2 regions of the Streptomyces sp. NPDC031445 genome follow, and region 2 is predicted to be linked to the other one. Evidence: riboswitches for the same ligand, from Rfam matches in the RefSeq annotation. Region 2 holds a riboswitch; the other holds the start of a gene.
The links. A riboswitch is a leader RNA that binds a small molecule or an ion and turns the genes downstream of it on or off. The one in region 2 is predicted to bind glycine.

Region 1: linked by a shared signal. The riboswitch ahead of gcvP (aminomethyl-transferring glycine dehydrogenase) and the one ahead of gcvT (glycine cleavage system aminomethyltransferase GcvT) in region 2 are both predicted to bind glycine.

Annotation. Positions count from the first base shown of each region.
Region 1 covers NZ_JBVIJO010000024.1:4,967-13,372, forward strand. The annotation lists gene ACZ5DC_RS38295 (DUF881 domain-containing protein) at 1-691, shown strand, start outside; gene ACZ5DC_RS38300 (FHA domain-containing protein) at 882-1,712, shown strand; gene ftsR (transcriptional regulator FtsR) at 1,757-2,494, shown strand; gene ACZ5DC_RS38310 (bifunctional nuclease family protein) at 2,580-3,053, shown strand; gene ACZ5DC_RS38315 (MerR family transcriptional regulator) at 3,313-3,996, shown strand; gene ACZ5DC_RS38320 (DNA polymerase IV) at 4,076-5,566, shown strand; gene ACZ5DC_RS38325 (PRC-barrel domain-containing protein) at 5,488-5,859, opposite strand; glycine riboswitch at 5,979-6,073, shown strand; gene gcvP (aminomethyl-transferring glycine dehydrogenase) at 6,248-8,406, shown strand, end outside.
Region 2 covers NZ_JBVIJO010000013.1:288,247-296,652, reverse strand. The annotation lists gene ACZ5DC_RS30850 (L-serine ammonia-lyase) at 1-359, opposite strand, end outside; gene glyA (serine hydroxymethyltransferase) at 422-1,687, opposite strand; gene gcvH (glycine cleavage system protein GcvH) at 1,702-2,079, opposite strand; gene gcvT (glycine cleavage system aminomethyltransferase GcvT) at 2,217-3,335, opposite strand; glycine riboswitch at 3,378-3,490, opposite strand; glycine riboswitch at 3,491-3,586, opposite strand; gene ACZ5DC_RS30830 (AAA family ATPase) at 3,766-4,434, shown strand; gene ACZ5DC_RS30825 (enhanced serine sensitivity protein SseB) at 4,501-5,292, shown strand; gene ACZ5DC_RS30820 (enhanced serine sensitivity protein SseB C-terminal domain-containing protein) at 5,489-6,274, shown strand; gene ACZ5DC_RS30815 (ABC transporter permease) at 6,624-7,622, shown strand; gene ACZ5DC_RS30810 (ABC transporter substrate-binding protein) at 7,680-8,406, shown strand, end outside.

The DNA.
Region 1 (8,406 bases), on a different contig from region 2:
GTGGCCGCCGCGCTTCACGCGTGCCCAACTCATCGTGGCGGTGCTGCTGTTCGGGCTGGGTTTCGGCCTGGCCGTACAGGTGGCGTCCAACAGCGACAGCGACGGCGCACTGCGCGGGGCCCGCCAAGAAGATCTTGTGCGCATCCTCGATGAACTGGATTCGCGTACTCAGCGTCTTCAGGACGAGAAGCAGGGACTCGACAAGCAGCGTCAGGAGTTGCAGAGCAGCTCCGACCAGGCCGCCGAGGCGCGCCGGCAGACCGCCGAGAAGGAGAGGCAACTCGGCATCCTGGCGGGCACCGTGGCGGCGCAGGGTCCCGGCATCACCATGACGATCGAGGACACGAAGGGGACGGTCGAGGCGGACATGCTGCTCGACGCGATCCAGGAGCTGCGCGCGGCCGGTGCGGAGGCGATCGAGGTCAACGGGGTGCGCGTGGTGGCCGGCACCTACTTCACCGACTCCGGCAAGAGCGTGAGCGTCGACGGGAACAAGATCAACGCCCCCTATCGTTTCAAGGTCATCGGCAAGCCGCAGGACCTCGAGCCCGCGCTGAACATCCCGGGAGGCGTGGTGCAGACTCTGGAGAAGGAGCAGGCCACGGTGACCGTCGAGCGGTCGGACAAGATCGTCGTGGATGCCTTGCGACAGGCGAAGCGGCCTGACTACGCTCGGTCGTCCTCCCAGTGAACCGGCGGTGCATGGTGGCCGTCCGGCAGGGGCATGAGGTTGCGGGGGGTCGGCGCACCGAAGGGGTGGTGCGTGGTGGAAACTGTCTGGTGGATACGGACGTTGTGAGAATGTCCGGCTCGGCCGGTGTAGGCAATCAGGGTTCGTCCTGCCCCACGGGCGGGTCTGTTTCGGTCAAGGGGAATCGCCCGTGAAGTTGTTTGCGAAGTTGTTCGGCAAGAGCGCGCGAGAGGGCAGCGACAACGCGACCGCTCGTCATCGCGCACAGCCTGACGCGGAGGGCCAGCGCCCGCTGTTCCGGGACCAGGTCGCTGGTCCGGGCGGTGACATTTCGGGAGGTCAGGGCGCGGCGTCTGTTGACCCTGCCCAGTCCGGCGGCATAGGTTTCGGGCAACCGTCAACCTCAGGTACGGGTGGAGGGTTCGCCCCCGGCCCGTACGCGTCCAACGCCCCGGCGGGGCAGCCGCGGCAGGAGGATCCGTCTATGTCGGTCCTGGTATGTACGAGGTGCGGTAACCGGAACGCGCAGAACGCCCGGTTCTGCTCCAACTGCGGGGCGCCGCTGCGTCCCGGGCTGACGCCCGAGCGGGCCTCCGAGACGACGTCCACGATCTCGATCTCGGGCCTGGAGGCCTACGACTCCGAGGCGACCGGCCAGACGCCGCTGCCGATGCTCTCCCCGGAGGCGCAGGCCGCGGTGGACGCGCTGCCGTTGGGCTCGGCGCTGCTGGTGGTGCGCCGGGGGCCGAACTCGGGCAGCCGCTTCCTGCTGGACAGCGACCTGACCACGGCCGGCCGGCACCCGCAGAGCGACATCTTCCTGGACGACGTGACCGTCTCCCGGCGCCACGTGGAGTTCCGGCGCTCCCCGGACGGCTCCTTCACGGTGGCCGACGTGGGCAGCCTGAACGGCACGTACGTCAACCGGGAGCGCATCGACCAGGTCGCCCTGTCGAACGGCGACGAGGTGCAGATCGGCAAGTACCGGCTGGTGTTCTACGCGAGCCGGCAGGGCATCTGACCCGCCCCCGGACCGGCGTCCGGGGGGACCCCCAGGGAAGGTCCATGCTTCAAACACCGAGCGGCGGTGCCGGAAGCGGTACCGCCGCCAGGGACAGTGGGCTGATGAGCATCGGCACGGTGCTGAACGTGCTGCGCGACGAGTTCCCCGAAGTCACCATCTCCAAGATCCGCTTCCTGGAGTCGGAGGGACTCATCGAGCCGCAGCGGACCCCGTCGGGGTACCGCAAGTTCAGCGCCGGGGACGTCGAGCGCCTCGGTCACGTCCTGCGGATGCAGCGGGACCACTACCTGCCGCTCAAGGTGATCCGTGAGCACCTGGACGCCATGGAGCGGGGTGAGGCCGTCCCGCTGCCCGTGGTGGGCCGCCAGCGCACCGCGGAGGAAGCGCCCGCACGCGCGGAAGGGCCGACGGTGGCCAGGATCGGCAGGTCCGAGCTGCTGGCCGCCGCGGACATCGACGAGAGCGACCTGAAGGAGTGGGAGTCCTACGGGCTCCTCGCTCCGCTGGAGGACGGGGCGTACGACGCCGAGGCCGTCACCGTGGCCTCGCTCATCACCGAGCTGGGCCGGTTCGGGATCGAGCCGCGCCACCTTCGGGTGATGAAGGCCGCCGCCGACCGCGAGGCGGGCCTGGTCGACCAGGTGGTGGCCCCGCTCAAGCGCCACCGCAACCCGCAGACCAGGGCACACGCCGAGGCCCGTACGAAGGAGCTGGCGGCCCTGACGGTGAGGCTGCACGCGGCCCTGGTGAAGACCGCTCTCGGCGTCCGGCTGCCCTGATACGGCGGGCCGCGGAGCGGCCGGATCGGGCACCTGTTCCCGGCCCGACTACCCAAACGTCCCGGGCACGGCCTAGGGTTGCTGTGTGAACGAGCTCGATGTCGTAGGTGTCCGGGTCGAAATGCCCTCCAACCAACCGATCGTGCTCCTGCGCGAAGTGGGAGGCGATCGTTACCTCCCCATCTGGATCGGGCCGGGGGAGGCGACGGCGATCGCCTTCGCCCAGCAGGGCATGGCCCCCGCGCGACCGCTGACCCACGACCTGTTCAAGGACGTGCTGGAGGCCGTCGGCCAGGAGCTGACCGAAGTGCGCATCACCGATCTGCGGGAAGGTGTCTTCTACGCGGAGCTGGTGTTCGCCAGTGGGGTCGAGGTCAGCGCCCGCCCCTCCGATGCCATAGCGCTCGCCCTGCGCACCGGAACGCCGATCTACGGCAGTGACACGGTGCTGGACGACGCCGGCATCGCCATTCCGGACGAGCAGGAGGACGAGGTGGAGAAGTTCCGCGAGTTCCTCGACCAGATCTCGCCCGAGGACTTCGGCACCAGCAGTCAGTGAGTCCCGGGACCCGCCCGTCCGCCCCGGTGCTGCCGGGGCGGACGGCGGCCCGGCACGGTCCGCGCCCCGGCAATTGCCTCCGGCCGGTGAGAGCGTCCTACGGCCCCCCGCCAGCGCATTCGGCTAGCCTTTCCCCGCGGTGGGACACGGGAAACCACTCCTTGGGTGATTATCACTCGGCGTGCCGAGTGTGGCGATCGTTGACGCACCCCTGGTGACTGCCTACCGTCGAGAAGGCAGGTCAAGGACGGAGGTCGGCGTGAGAACGAGCGGCGACGGTACGGCTGGGGGTGCCCCCGGACGCGGTTTCGGGGAGAGCGGTCCGTACCCGCCCCCGAGCTCGCGGCCGCGATCCGGCGGGGGTCATGCCCATCCCGGCAGCGCGGTGGAGCAGGCTCCGCAGCTGCCGACGGCGGTGCCGAACGGCGGAGGGGTGGCGTCCATGGCGTCCGAGGAGATCGGCTACCGCGGGCCCACGGCCTGCGCGGCTGCCGGCATCACCTACCGGCAGCTCGACTACTGGGCGCGCACCGGTCTGGTCGAGCCCAGCGTCCGGCCCGCCTACGGGTCGGGCACCCAGCGTCTGTACAGCTTCCGGGACGTCGTCGTCCTGAAGATCGTGAAGCGGTTCCTGGACACCGGAGTGTCCTTGCAGAACATCCGCACGGCCGTCCAGCATCTCAGGGAACGCGGTTTCCGAGACCTGGAGCGGATGACCCTGATGAGCGACGGCGCCACCGTGTACGAGTGCACCTCGCCGGACGAGGTCCACGCCCTGCTCCAGGGCGGTCAGGGCATCTTCGGCATCGCTGTCGGCGTGGTGTGGCGGGACGTGGAAAGCGCCCTCTCCCAGCTGCACGGCGAGCGCATCGACACGGGCGAGACCCTGGTCGGGCACAACCCGGCGGACGAGCTGGCGCGGCGCCGCAACCGGGCGGTCTGACGCCGAGTCCGCCCGCCGGAGCAATCCCGGGGTTCCCAGGCCCCCCGGATTGTCAGTGCCGTGGTGCAGCATCGGGGATGTGAGAAACGCGCCGACGATCCTGCATCTCGACATGGATGCCTTCTACGCCTCGGTGGAGCAGGCGTCCAAGCCGAGCCTGCGCGGGAAAGCGGTGGTCGTGGGCGGGCTCGGACCGCGCGGGGTGGTGGCCACCGCGTCGTACGAGGCACGGGCGTTCGGGGTCCACTCGGCGATGCCCATGGCCCAGGCGCGCCGGCTGGCTCCCAACGCGGCGTACCTGGTGCCGCGCTTCACCCTGTACCGGACGATCAGCGAACAGGTGATGGCGCTGCTGCGGGAGCTGTCACCGCTGGTCGAGCCGCTGAGCCTGGACGAGGCGTTCGTGGACCTGGAGGCCGGGGGAACGGCCTGGGACGGGGAGTCGGCGCGACGGGCGGGGGAGAAGCTGCGCGCGGACATCCGGACGGTCACCGGGCTCACCGGGTCGGTGGGACTCGCCGCCTCCAAGATGCTCGCGAAGATCGCCTCCGAGCAGGCGAAGCCGGACGGCCTGCGGCTGATCGAGCCGGGCACGGAGCGGGCGCTGCTGGCACCGTTGCCGGTGCGCACCCTGCCGGGTGTCGGACCGGCGACCGGGGACCATCTGCGCCGGGCCGGGATCACCACGGTGGAGGAACTGGCGGAGGCCGGCGAGGACGAGCTGGTCCGGCTGCTCGGCAAGGCGCACGGTCAGGCGCTGTACGCCATGGCGCTGGCGCGGGACGAGCGGCCCGTGGTGGCCGAGCGGGAGGCGAAGTCGGTGTCCGTGGAGGACACGTACGACGTGGACATCCACGACCGGCTGCGGGTCGGCCTGGAGGTGCGGCGGCTGGCCGACCGGTGTGTGCGGCGGCTGCGCGAGGCCGGGCTGTCGGGGCGGACCATCGTGCTGAAGGTGCGGCGGTACGACTTCTCCACCCTGACCCGCTCCGAGACGCTGAGGGGGCCCACCGACGACCCCGTGGTCATCCGCGAGGCGGCGGCGCGGCTGCTGGACTCCGTGGACACCACGGGCGGGGTGCGGCTGCTCGGGGTGGGGGTGTCCGGGCTCGCCGACTACACGCAGGAGGACCTGTTCGCGCAGGCGAGCCCGGTGCCCGTGGCGGAGGAGCCGGAGAAGGGTGCGGTGGAGGCCGTCGTGGAGCGGGCGGAGCCCGTCGAGCGGGAGTGGCGGGCCGGGCAGGACGTGCGCCATACGGAGTACGGGCACGGATGGGTGCAGGGGAGCGGGCTGGGGCGGGTGACCGTGCGGTTCGAGACGCCCCAGTCCGCTCCGGGGCGGGTGCGGACGTTCTTCGCCGGCGATCCCGCGCTGGCGGGCGCCGAACCGTTGCCACTGGTCACGGAGCCCGGCCCGCCCGGTCGTCCGGGGCCGCCGAGCAGCGACCCGCGCGGCGGGGCTCCGGCCCGGACCCCGGAAGGAACCGCGGGTCAGGGCTCCTCCGACCCCGCCAGTTTGCCGAAGTCGCGGTCCGGGACCTTGGGGGGCGGGGCCACGTCGAGGCCGTAGTGGTGGTAGAGCTGCAGTTCCTGTTCGGGGGAGAGGTGGCGGCCCACGCCGAAGTCGGGGGCGTCCTTGATCAGGGCGCGGTCGAAGGGGACGTGCAGAGTGTCGTCGACCAGTTCGCTGGGTTCCAGGGGCACGAAGGCGTCGCGGGAGAACAGGCCGGTGCGTATGGCGGCCCACTCGGGCACGCCGGTCGCGTCGTCCAGGTACACCTCGTCGATGGTGCCGATCTTGGTGCCGTTGCGGTCGAACGCCTTGCGGCCGATCAGGTTGCGTGGATCGATGTCGGTCTGCACGGTCCCTCTCCCTCCACGTGGTCGCACCTCATCCGTAAGCACTACGAAAGAGCACATTCAAGGAGGCGGCCACTCGAAGACCCCGGCGTTGACCTCGCTGGTAGGCTGACAGCGGCTGCTGACCCCGTGCGGGAGAGTCCTCCGACCACCTCGGAGGCGCCGAAGGAGCAAATCCTCCCCGGAATCTCTCAGGCTCACGTACCGCACGGACGAGGTCACTCTGGAAAGCAGGGCGGATGTCGACGGCTTCCGCCCTCACCGACGGGGAAAGCCGGTGCCCGCGGGCGTCCGGTGAAGCTCTCAGGTCGAGATGACAGAGGGGGAGGCCGTCGGGGTGCCCGCGCCGTGGTGCCCCTCGCAGGTCGCGTCAGACCAGGAGGCCTCCGCAATGACCGCCCATCGCATTCCGCTCTCCGAACTCGAAGCGGGCACCCCGTTCGAGCAGCGCCACATCGGGCCCGACCAGGAGGCGCGGGCCAAGATGCTCGCGCAGGCCGGCTACGGCTCGCTCGACGAGCTGACCGCCGCGGCGGTGCCGGATGTGATCAAGAACGTCGATGCCCTGGACCTGCCGGGTGCGCGTACCGAGGCCGAGGTGCTCGCCGAGCTGCGCTCGCTCGCCGACCGCAACCAGGTCCTCGGCTCCATGATCGGCCTGGGCTACTACGGCACGTTCACGCCGCCCGTCGTCCTGCGCAACGTCATGGAGAACCCGGCCTGGTACACGGCGTACACGCCGTACCAGCCGGAGATCTCCCAGGGCCGCCTGGAGGCCCTGCTGAACTTCCAGACGATGGTCGCCGATCTGACGGGCCTGCCCACCTCCGGCGCCTCCCTGCTGGACGAGGGCACCGCCGCCGCCGAGGCCATGGCGCTGTCCAGGCGCATGGGCAAGAACAAGAAGGGGCTGTTCCTGGTCGACGCGGACGCGCTGCCGCAGACCATCGCGGTGATCGAGACCCGCGCCGAGCCGACCGGCGTCGAGGTCGTCGTGGCCGACCTCGGCGACGGCATCCCGGCGGACATCGCCGAGCGCGAGATCAACGGCGTGCTGATCCAGTACCCGGGCGCCTCGGGTGCCGTACGGGACATCAAGCCCCTCATCGACCAGGCGCACGAGCTGGGCGCCCTGGTCACGGTCGCCGCCGACCTGCTCGCGCTGACCCTGCTGACCTCGCCGGGCGAGCTCGGGGCGGACATCGCCGTCGGCACGACCCAGCGCTTCGGCGTGCCGATGGGCTTCGGCGGCCCGCACGCCGGCTACATGGCCGTGCACGAGAAGTTCGCCCGCAGCCTCCCCGGCCGGCTCGTCGGCGTCTCCGTCGACGTCGACGGCAACAGGGCGTACCGCCTGGCGCTGCAGACCCGTGAGCAGCACATCCGCCGCGAGAAGGCCACCAGCAACATCTGCACGGCCCAGGTGCTGCTCGCCGTGATGGCCGGCATGTACGCCGTCTACCACGGGCCGGAGGGCCTGCGGACCATCGCCCGGCGCACGCACCGGTACGCCACGATCCTCGCCGAGGGCCTGAAGGCCGGCGGCGTGGAGATCGTCCACGGCGCGTACTTCGACACGATCACCGCGCGCGTGCCCGGCAAGGCCGCCGCGGTCGTCGCCGCCGCCCGGGAGAACGGGGTCAACCTGCGGCTCGTCGACGCCGACCACGTCTCGGCGGCCTGTGACGAGACCACCAACCGGGCCCAGCTGGCCGCCGTCTTCGCCGCCTTCGGCGTGGAGGGCGACATCGAGGCCCTGGACGAGAGCGCCGAGGACACCCTGCCCGAGGCGCTGCTGCGCACGGACGCCTACCTCACCCACCCGGTCTTCCACCAGCACCGCTCCGAGACCGCGATGCTGCGCTACCTGCGCAAGCTGGCCGACCGCGACTACGCGCTCGACCGCGGCATGATCCCGCTGGGCTCCTGCACCATGAAGCTCAACGCGACCACCGAGATGGAGCCGGTCACCTGGCCCGAGTTCGGGCAGCTGCACCCCTTCGCGCCCGCCGAGCAGGCCCAGGGCTATCTCACGCTCATCCACGAGCTGGAGGACCGCCTCGCCGAGGTCACCGGCTACGACAAGGTCTCCCTCCAGCCGAACGCCGGTTCCCAGGGCGAACTGGCCGGTCTGCTCGCCGTACGCGGCTACCACCGCGCCAACGGCGACGAGCAGCGGACCGTGTGCCTCATCCCGTCCTCCGCGCACGGCACCAACGCGGCCAGCGCCGTGATGGCCGGCATGAAGGTCGTCGTCGTCAAGACCGCCGAGGACGGCGAGATCGACGTCGAGGACCTGCGCGCCAAGATCGAGCAGTACCGCGACGAGCTGGCGGTGCTGATGATCACCTACCCGTCCACGCACGGGGTGTTCGAGGAGCACGTCGCCGACATCTGCGCCCAGGTGCACGAGGCGGGCGGCCAGGTGTACGTCGACGGGGCCAACCTCAACGCCCTCGTCGGCCTCGCCAAGCCCGGCCACTTCGGCGGTGACGTCTCCCACCTGAACCTGCACAAGACGTTCTGCATCCCGCACGGCGGCGGCGGTCC
Region 2 (8,406 bases):
GCCTTGCGGCGGTGCAGCACCAGGTCCCGGTCGAAGTCGAAGGCGATCTCGTGCTCGTCCAGGAGCCGGATCCGCCCCTGCGCCTTGATCGCCTCCACGCGCGCGTCCGCCGTCTCCACGTCCACCGTGCGCGGTGAGTCGCCGGTCAGGCCCAGCAGGACGGCCTTGGGGGTGCCGTGGCCGTGCCCGGTCGCGCCCAGGGAGCCGTACAGCTCCGTGCGGACGGCGGCGGCCTGCTCCAGGACGCCTTCGTTGCGCAGGCGGCGGGCGAACATCCGCGCCGCGCGCATCGGGCCGACCGTGTGGGAGCTGGACGGACCGATGCCGATCGAGAACAGGTCGAAGACCGAGATGGCCACGGTCACTCCTCAAGACAGCAGGGGGGTGGTGGGGCACCCTCGGCGGGTGCCCCACCGGGGACTTACTTGTTCAGGCCCGGGTACAGCGGGTGCTTGTCGGCGAGCGCCTTCACGCGCGCCTTCAGGGCCTCGGCGTCGTAGGACGGCTTCAGCGCCTGCGCGATCACGTCCGCGACCTCGGCGAAGTCCTCGGCCGTGAAGCCGCGGGTCGCCAGGGCCGGCGTGCCGATCCGAAGACCCGAGGTGACCATCGGCGGCCGCGGGTCGTTCGGGACGGCGTTGCGGTTGACCGTGATGCCGACCTCGTGGAGCCGGTCCTCGGCCTGCTGCCCGTCCAGCTCGGACGCGCGCAGGTCCACCAGGATCAGGTGCACGTCCGTGCCGCCGGACAGCACGTTCACGCCGGCCTCGCGGGCGTCCGGGGCCGTCAGGCGCTCGGCGAGGATGCGGGCACCCTCCACCGTACGACGCTGGCGCTCCTTGAAGTCCTCCGAGGCCGCGACCTTGAAGGACACCGCCTTGGCCGCGATCACGTGCTCCAGGGGGCCGCCCTGGAAGCCCGGGAAGACGGAGGAGTTCAGCTTCTTCGCGAAGTCCTTCCGGGCGAGGATGATGCCGCCGCGGGGTCCGCCCAGCGTCTTGTGGGTGGTGGAGGTGACCACGTCGGCGTACGGCACCGGGTTCTCGTGCAGACCGGCCGCGACCAGGCCCGCGAAGTGCGCCATGTCGACCCACAGGTACGCGCCGGCCTCGTCGGCGATCCGGCGGAACCCGGCGAAGTCCAGCTGCCGGGGGTACGCCGACCAGCCCGCGATGATCACCTTGGGGCGGTGCTCCTTGGCGAGCCGCTCGACCTCGGCCATGTCGACCAGGCCGGTCTCGGCGTCCACGTGGTAGGCGACCACGTCGAACTGCTTGCCGGAGAAGTTCAGCCGCATCCCGTGGGTCAGGTGGCCGCCGTGCGCCAGGTCCAGGCCGAGGATGGTGTCCCCGGGCTGGGCCAGCGCGAAGAGGGCCGCCTGGTTCGCGGAGGCGCCGGAGTGGGGCTGCACATTGGCGTACTCCGCGCCGAACAGCTCCTTGACCCGGTCGATGGCGATCTGCTCGGCGACGTCGACGTGCTCGCAGCCGCCGTAGTAGCGGCGGCCCGGGTAGCCCTCGGCGTACTTGTTCGTCAGGACCGAGCCCTGCGCCTCCATCACCGCGAGCGGCGCGAAGTTCTCGGAGGCGATCATCTCCAGGGTCGACTGCTGGCGGTGCAGCTCGGCGTCGACCGCGGCGGCGATCTCCGGGTCCAGCTCGTGCAGGGGCGTGTTCAGGACAGTCATACGGCTACGACTCCTCAGCCGGCGGAAAAGGCGGTGTACTCGTCGGCGGTGAGCAGGTCGGCCGGCTCCTCCGCGACGCGCACCTTGAACAGCCAGCCACCCTCGAAGGGGGCGGAGTTCACCAGCGACGGGTCGTTGACGACGTCCTCGTTGACCTCGGTGACCTCGCCGCTGACCGGCGAGTACAGGTCGGACACCGACTTCGTCGACTCCAGCTCGCCGCAGGTCTCGCCCGCGGACACCGTGGAGCCGACCTCGGGGAGCTGCACGAAGACGACGTCACCGAGCGCGTTGGCCGCGTGCTCCGTGATGCCGACCGTCGCGACGCCGTCCTCGGCGGCCGACAGCCACTCGTGCTCCTTGCTGTAGCGCAGCTGCTGGGGGTTGCTCATGGCCTGAATTCTCCTGTACACGCGAGGGTGCTGATGACGGGGGACTGCGAAAACCGCTGGTGAGCGGGCGAATGTGCGCAGCGTCACGCCCCGGCCACGGGACCGGGGTCCCCGGCGGGCGCGACCGCGCCCAGTGTCTACTTCCGGCGCTTGTAGAACGGCAGCGCCACGACCTGGTACGGCTCGTGGGTGCCCCGGATGTCCACGCCGACGCCTTCGGCGCCCGGCGCCGCGTGCGCCGCGTCGACGTAGGCCATGGCGATCGGCTTGCCCAGGGTGGGGGAGGGGGCGCCGGAGGTGACCTCGCCGATCACCTCGCCGCCGGCGACGACGGCGTACCCGGCGCGCGGCACCCGGCGGCCCTCGGCGACCAGGCCGACCAGGACCCGCGGCGGGTTCTCCTGGGCCCGGGCGGCGGCCTCGGCGAGCGCCTCGCGCCCGACGAAGTCGCCCTCCTTCTCGAACTTGACCACGCGGCCGAGCCCGGCGTCGAACGGGGTGAGGGAGGTGGTCAGTTCGTGCCCGTACAGCGGCATGCCCGCCTCCAGGCGCAGCGTGTCCCGGCAGGACAGCCCGCACGGGACCAGGCCCGCGCCCTCGCCCGCCTTGGTCAGCGCCTGCCACAGCTCGACGGCGTGCTCCGGCGCGACGAACAGCTCGAAGCCGTCCTCGCCGGTGTAACCCGTGCGGGCGATCAGCGCCGGGACGCCGGCGACCGTGCCCGGCAGGCCGGCGTAGTACTTCAGGCCGTCGAGGTCGGCGTCGGTGAGGGACTTCAGGATGCCGGGGGACTCCGGGCCCTGCACGGCGATCAGCGCGTAGGCGTCCCGGTCGTCGCGGACCTCGGCGTCGAAGCCCTCGGCGCGCTCGGTCAGCGCGTCCAGCACCACCTGGGCGTTGGAGGCGTTGGCCACGACCATGTACTCGGTGTCGGCGAGCCGGTAGACGATCAGGTCGTCCAGGATGCCGCCGTCGGCCCGGCAGATCATCGTGTAGCGGGCGCGGCCGACGCCGACGGAGGCGATGTCGCCGACCAGGGCGTGGTTCAGGAACGCGGCGGCCTGCTCGCCGGTGACGGTGATCTCGCCCATGTGGGAGAGGTCGAAGAGACCGGCCCTGGTCCGCACGGCGAGGTGCTCGTCGCGCTCGGAGCCGTAGCGCAGGGGCATGTCCCAGCCCGCGAAGTCGGTCATCGTCGCACCGAGCGCGCGATGCACGGCATCGAGCGCGGTGTGGCGGAGTTCAGTGCTGCTCATCGGACGGTCGTCTCCCAAGGCGAGCGGACAGGCGAGGATCGTTCCTCCCCATCTGTCATCGGAACCTGAGAGGTTCGCCACGACCGCCACGGGGACGACCACGGCTTGCACCTTGGGTGGAGCCACTGACACAGCGGCCCGCTTTTCAGATGTGCCTCGCCCGCGCGGTAACGGGGCCTGAGAGATTCAAGGGAGGGACTTGCTCCTTCGGCGTCCCAGCCCGGGGCTGGGAACTCTCCCGCGCGGATTCAAGCGGCCGGTATGCAGTTGGCGGGCACATCATTGCACGCCGCTCCCCGCCCATCCAGAGCGTGCTCCTTGTGACCGGGCTGTGGCAGAACGCACACGAACCCTCTACCGTTGCCCATTACCTTCTCTTTACACAGAACGGGCATGGGGATGACCGAGCCCCCTGGGGAGGACGATCACGGTGAACAGGACATCGGCCTACGCCGCCGACGCCGGCATCGCGGTGCCGGGACAGCCCTCCGCCCCGGCCCGCGACCGCCGCGCGGACCGTCCCGCCCCGGTCGTCCGCGACCTGCGCGACCGCGCGGGCCGCAGCCCGCACGCCCTGCTCTTCGGCCCCGGTGACCTGGTGGTGATCACCGGCCTGCCCGGCAGCGGCAAGTCCACCCTGATGCACCGCGCGGTCACCGGCCACCGCGTCGACTCCCAGGACACCCGCGACCGCTGGGACGCCCGCGTCCCCCGCCGCGTCCCCTACGCGCTCTACCGCCCCCTGGTCCGCCTCGCCCACTACGCCGCCCTGCGCAGGGCGCTGCGCACCGGCGAGGGCGTCGTCGTGCACGACTGCGGCACCCAGCGCTGGGTGCGCGCCTGGCTGGCCCGCGAGGCCCGGCGCCGCGGCGCCACCCTGCACCTGCTCCTCCTCGACGTCAGCCCCGACACCGCCCGGGCGGGCCAGCGCGAGCGCGGCCGGGGCGTCTCCCGCTACGCCTTCCGCCGCCACCGCCGCACCACCGCCCGGCTGCTGCGCGCGGTGGAGAAGGGGGAGCTGCCCGCCGGCTGCGGCGCGGCGGTGCTGCTGGACCGGGACGCGGCGGACGTCCTCGGCCGGGTCGGCTTCGCGCGGTGAGGCACTGTCACGGCCACCCGCTAGCCTTCTTGCTCCCAGCAGTGGTTCCCAGCAGGCGGTAGGCACATGGACTTCCCGGCGGACGTTCCCGCGGACTTCCCGGCACAGGCGCACCCCCACCCGCACGGCGGTTGGCCCGGCAACGAGCTGGAGGAGGTGCTGTCGGCCTCCCTCGGCATCCCCTCGGCGGGCGGCCGGATCGTCGAGGTCCTCGGGCGCAGCTTCCTGTGGATACCGCTGCCCAACGGCGGGGGCCCGCACAGCGGCCCGCTGGACCTGCCGACGCTGGAGATCGACGGCCAGGTGTACGTCCCGGTGTTCAGCTCCGAGGAGCAGCTGCGCCAGGCGACCGGTTCCCACATGTCGTACACCATCGCCCCCGCCGTGGAGTTCGCGCGCGGCCTGCCGCCGCAGGCGGGCATCGCGGTGAACCCGGGCGGTGTGGTCGGCATCCCGCTGCCGCCCGACGCCGTGGCCGAGCTGTGCCGCGCCGGCCGCACCCCGCTCGACGGGCCCGGCGCCGGCGGCCGGGTCCGCCTGTTCGAACCCGACTGGCAGGACGACCCGGTCGACTTCCTCGCCGCGGCCTCCGCCGAGTTCGCGGGGACCGGCGTGGTCCTCACCGCCCGCCGCTGCCTGGCCGTCATCGAGACGGCCGACCCGGTGATGTTCGTGGGCGTGGAACTCTCCCAGTGGGAGGGCGACGTCCGGAACCTGCCCCTGGACGCCCTCGGCCGGGCCCTCGGCACGGTCCCGGTCGCGTGGCCGGTCAACCTGATCCTCATGGACGTGGCCGAGGACCCGGTCTCCGACTGGCTGAAGACGAACGTCCGGCCCTTCTACCAGTACGGCCACTGAACGCACCCAAAGGGCGCGGGGCCGCATCCGCTACGCGGCTCCGCCGCGGGGCGCGGCCGGCCACGGACGACCCGCACCCGCGTACGAACCCGAGGCCCCGAGCCTCCGGGCGCTTAAGCTGTCTCCAAACGCGGGGCACGGAGCAGAAGGGCCGGTACAACAGGTGAGCGCGAGCCACAGCGGCAGCGTCGAGCACATGCTGCGCCAGGTCACCCCGGGACGCTACGACGCCTACGAGGCCCTGCTCCGCGCCCTCGCCACCCCCTCCTCCGGCCAGATCTGGATGCTCCTGTGGCACGGCCAGGCCGGCTCCCCGGACGCCCAGTACGGGGACATGGAGGTGGACGGCTGCCACTACGCCCCCTGCGTCACCTCCGCCCAGGAGCTGTCGGCCAGCGGCTGGAACCGTTCGTACGAAGTGGTCGACGGCCTGGACGTGGCCCGCACCCTCTATCCCGACCACTACGGCCTCTGGCTCAATCCGCACTCCCCGGGCGGCGGTGTCGGCATCCCCTGGCTGGATCTGCGCCGCATCGCCACCGGCCTGGACCGCCAGCCCGCCGGTCCGCTCCGCCTGTCGGAACCCGGCATCGAGATCCCGCAGTTCTACGCCCTGCTCGCGCAGAACGCGCACCGCACCCCCGCGCTGCGCTCCCTGCGCCGCGCCTGGGTCCAGCCCGCGCTCGGGGCGCCGTATCTGGCCATCGGCCTGGACGTGTACGAGACCTCGCCGGCCGCGGTCGACTCGGTGCGCGCGATGATGCAGCAGTCCATCGGGGCGGTCCCGGAGGGGCTGCCGGTCTCGACGGTCGCGATGACGGACGGCTACGACCCGGTGGTGATGTGGATGCGGGCCAACGCGCGCCCGTTCTACGACCGCGAGGCACACGCCCCCGCGCCGCAGCCGCAGCTTCAGGCGCCGGTCCCGCCGCAGGCCCCGGCCGGCGGGTACGGCTACCCGCCCGTGCACGGCGGTTACTGACAACCGGACTGCGCGGCAGGCTTTCTGAGTCCGGGTCGCAGATTTCACACGGGCACCACACTTCTGCGCGCGTAGACATCGCCCGATCGCCCCGAACCGCGTAGATTCACCGTTCTGTCCCAACTGGCCCACGTCCGATGCCCGTTACCCACTGATCGGATAACGGAATCCCCTGGACTGCATCACGGTTGCGCATACTTTCGCCGTCAGCTCTGGCGGGTGATCGCGGAGACGCTGAAGACTCCCGACTCAGACATGAGGTTGAGACCTCATGCTCGATGGCAAGTCGACAAAGCCGCAATCCGCGGCAGTTCAGGCCGGTCACCACCGGCGAGAGGGGTCGCTCACCGTGACCGCACCGATCGAGACCACCGGGGCGGCAGCCGAGGCACAGCCGGAGGCTGTGCTGGAGGGTGCCGGTAAGGGGCAGATCGAGGGTCGTTCCCTGGGCCAGATCGCCTGGACCCGGTTCAAGAAGGACAAGGTCGCCGTCGCGGGCGGCGTCATCGTCGTCCTGCTGATCCTCGTCGCGATCCTCTCGCGCCCCATCCAGGCCGCGTTCGGGCTCGACCCCAACGCCTTCAACCAGGACCTGATCAGCCCGGACACCTCGCTGCCGAAGGGCAGCTTCGGCGGCATCAGCGCGGATCACCCGCTCGGCGTGGACCCGAAGTTCGGCCGGGACATCGCCACCCGCATCCTGGAGGGCTCCTGGGTGTCGCTGGTGGTCGCCTTCGGCGCCACGGTCCTGTCCAACGTGATCGGCGCCATCATGGGCGTGATCGCGGGCTACTACGGCGGACGGGTGGACTCGATCATCAGCCGGCTGATGGACACGTTCCTCGCCTTCCCCCTCCTGCTGTTCGCCATCTCCATCTCCGCCACCCTCCAGGGCGGCGCGTTCGGTCTGGACGGTCTGCCGCTCCACCTGAGCGTGCTGATCTTCGTCATCGGCTTCTTCAACTGGCCGTACCTGGGCCGGATCGTCCGGGGCCAGACCCTCGCCCTGCGCGAGCGCGAGTTCGTCGACGCCTCCCGGGGCATGGGCGCCAAGGCCCCGTACATCCTGTTCCGGGAGCTGATGCCCAACCTGGTCGGCCCGATCATCGTCTACTCGACGCTGCTCATCCCGACCAACATCCTGTTCGAGGCGTCCCTGAGCTTCCTCGGCGTCGGCATCCAGCCCCCGCAGGCGTCCTGGGGCGGCATGCTCCGGGAGGCGGTCAACTTCTACCAGGTCGACCCGATGTTCATGATCGTCCCTGGTCTCGCCATCTTCATCACCGTCCTGGCGTTCAACCTGCTGGGTGACGGTCTCCGCGACGCTCTCGACCCGCGCAGCCGCTGACGCCTGCCGCGGAGAGCCCGAAAATTTTTCCGATCAATGGAGGGGAAAGCGCCCATCATGCGAAGGTCAGCGCTGGCCGCGATCGCGGCCATCGGCTCCGCCAGCCTGCTTCTTGCAGGTTGCAGCAAGGCCGATGACAACAAGAACGAGAACGGCACCAAGTCGGCCGGGGCCAACGCCGCGACCAAGGGCGTCGTCAACGCGTCCGACAAGAAGGGCGGCACGCTCACCTACGAGCTGTCCGACGTCCCGGACTCGTTCGACCCGGGCAACACGTACTACGCGTACATGTACAACCTCAGCCGGCTGTGGGCCCGCCCGCTGATGACCTTCAAGCCGGGCGCCGGCCAGGAGGGCAACGCCCTCGTCCCGGACCTCGCCGCGAGCAAGGGCGTCCCGAGCGACGGCGGCAAGACCTGGACGTACAAGCTGCGTTCGGGCCTGAAGTACGAGGACGGCTCGCCGATCACCTCGAAGGACGTCAAGTACGCCGTCGAGCGCTCGAACTTCGCGCGTGACGTGCTCTCCCTCGGCCCGAACTACTTCCAGCAGTTCCTGGCCGGCGGCGACAAGTACAAGGGCCCGTACAAGGACAAGAGCGACAAGGGCCTGTCCTCCATCCAGACCCCGGACGACACCACGATCGTCTTCCACCTGAAGCAGGCCTTCCAGGAGTTCGACTACCTGGTCGCCGCCCCGCAGACGGCCCCGGTGCCCAAGGCGAAGGACACGGGCGTCGACTACGTCAAGCACATCGTCTCCTCGGGCTCGTACAAGTTCCAGA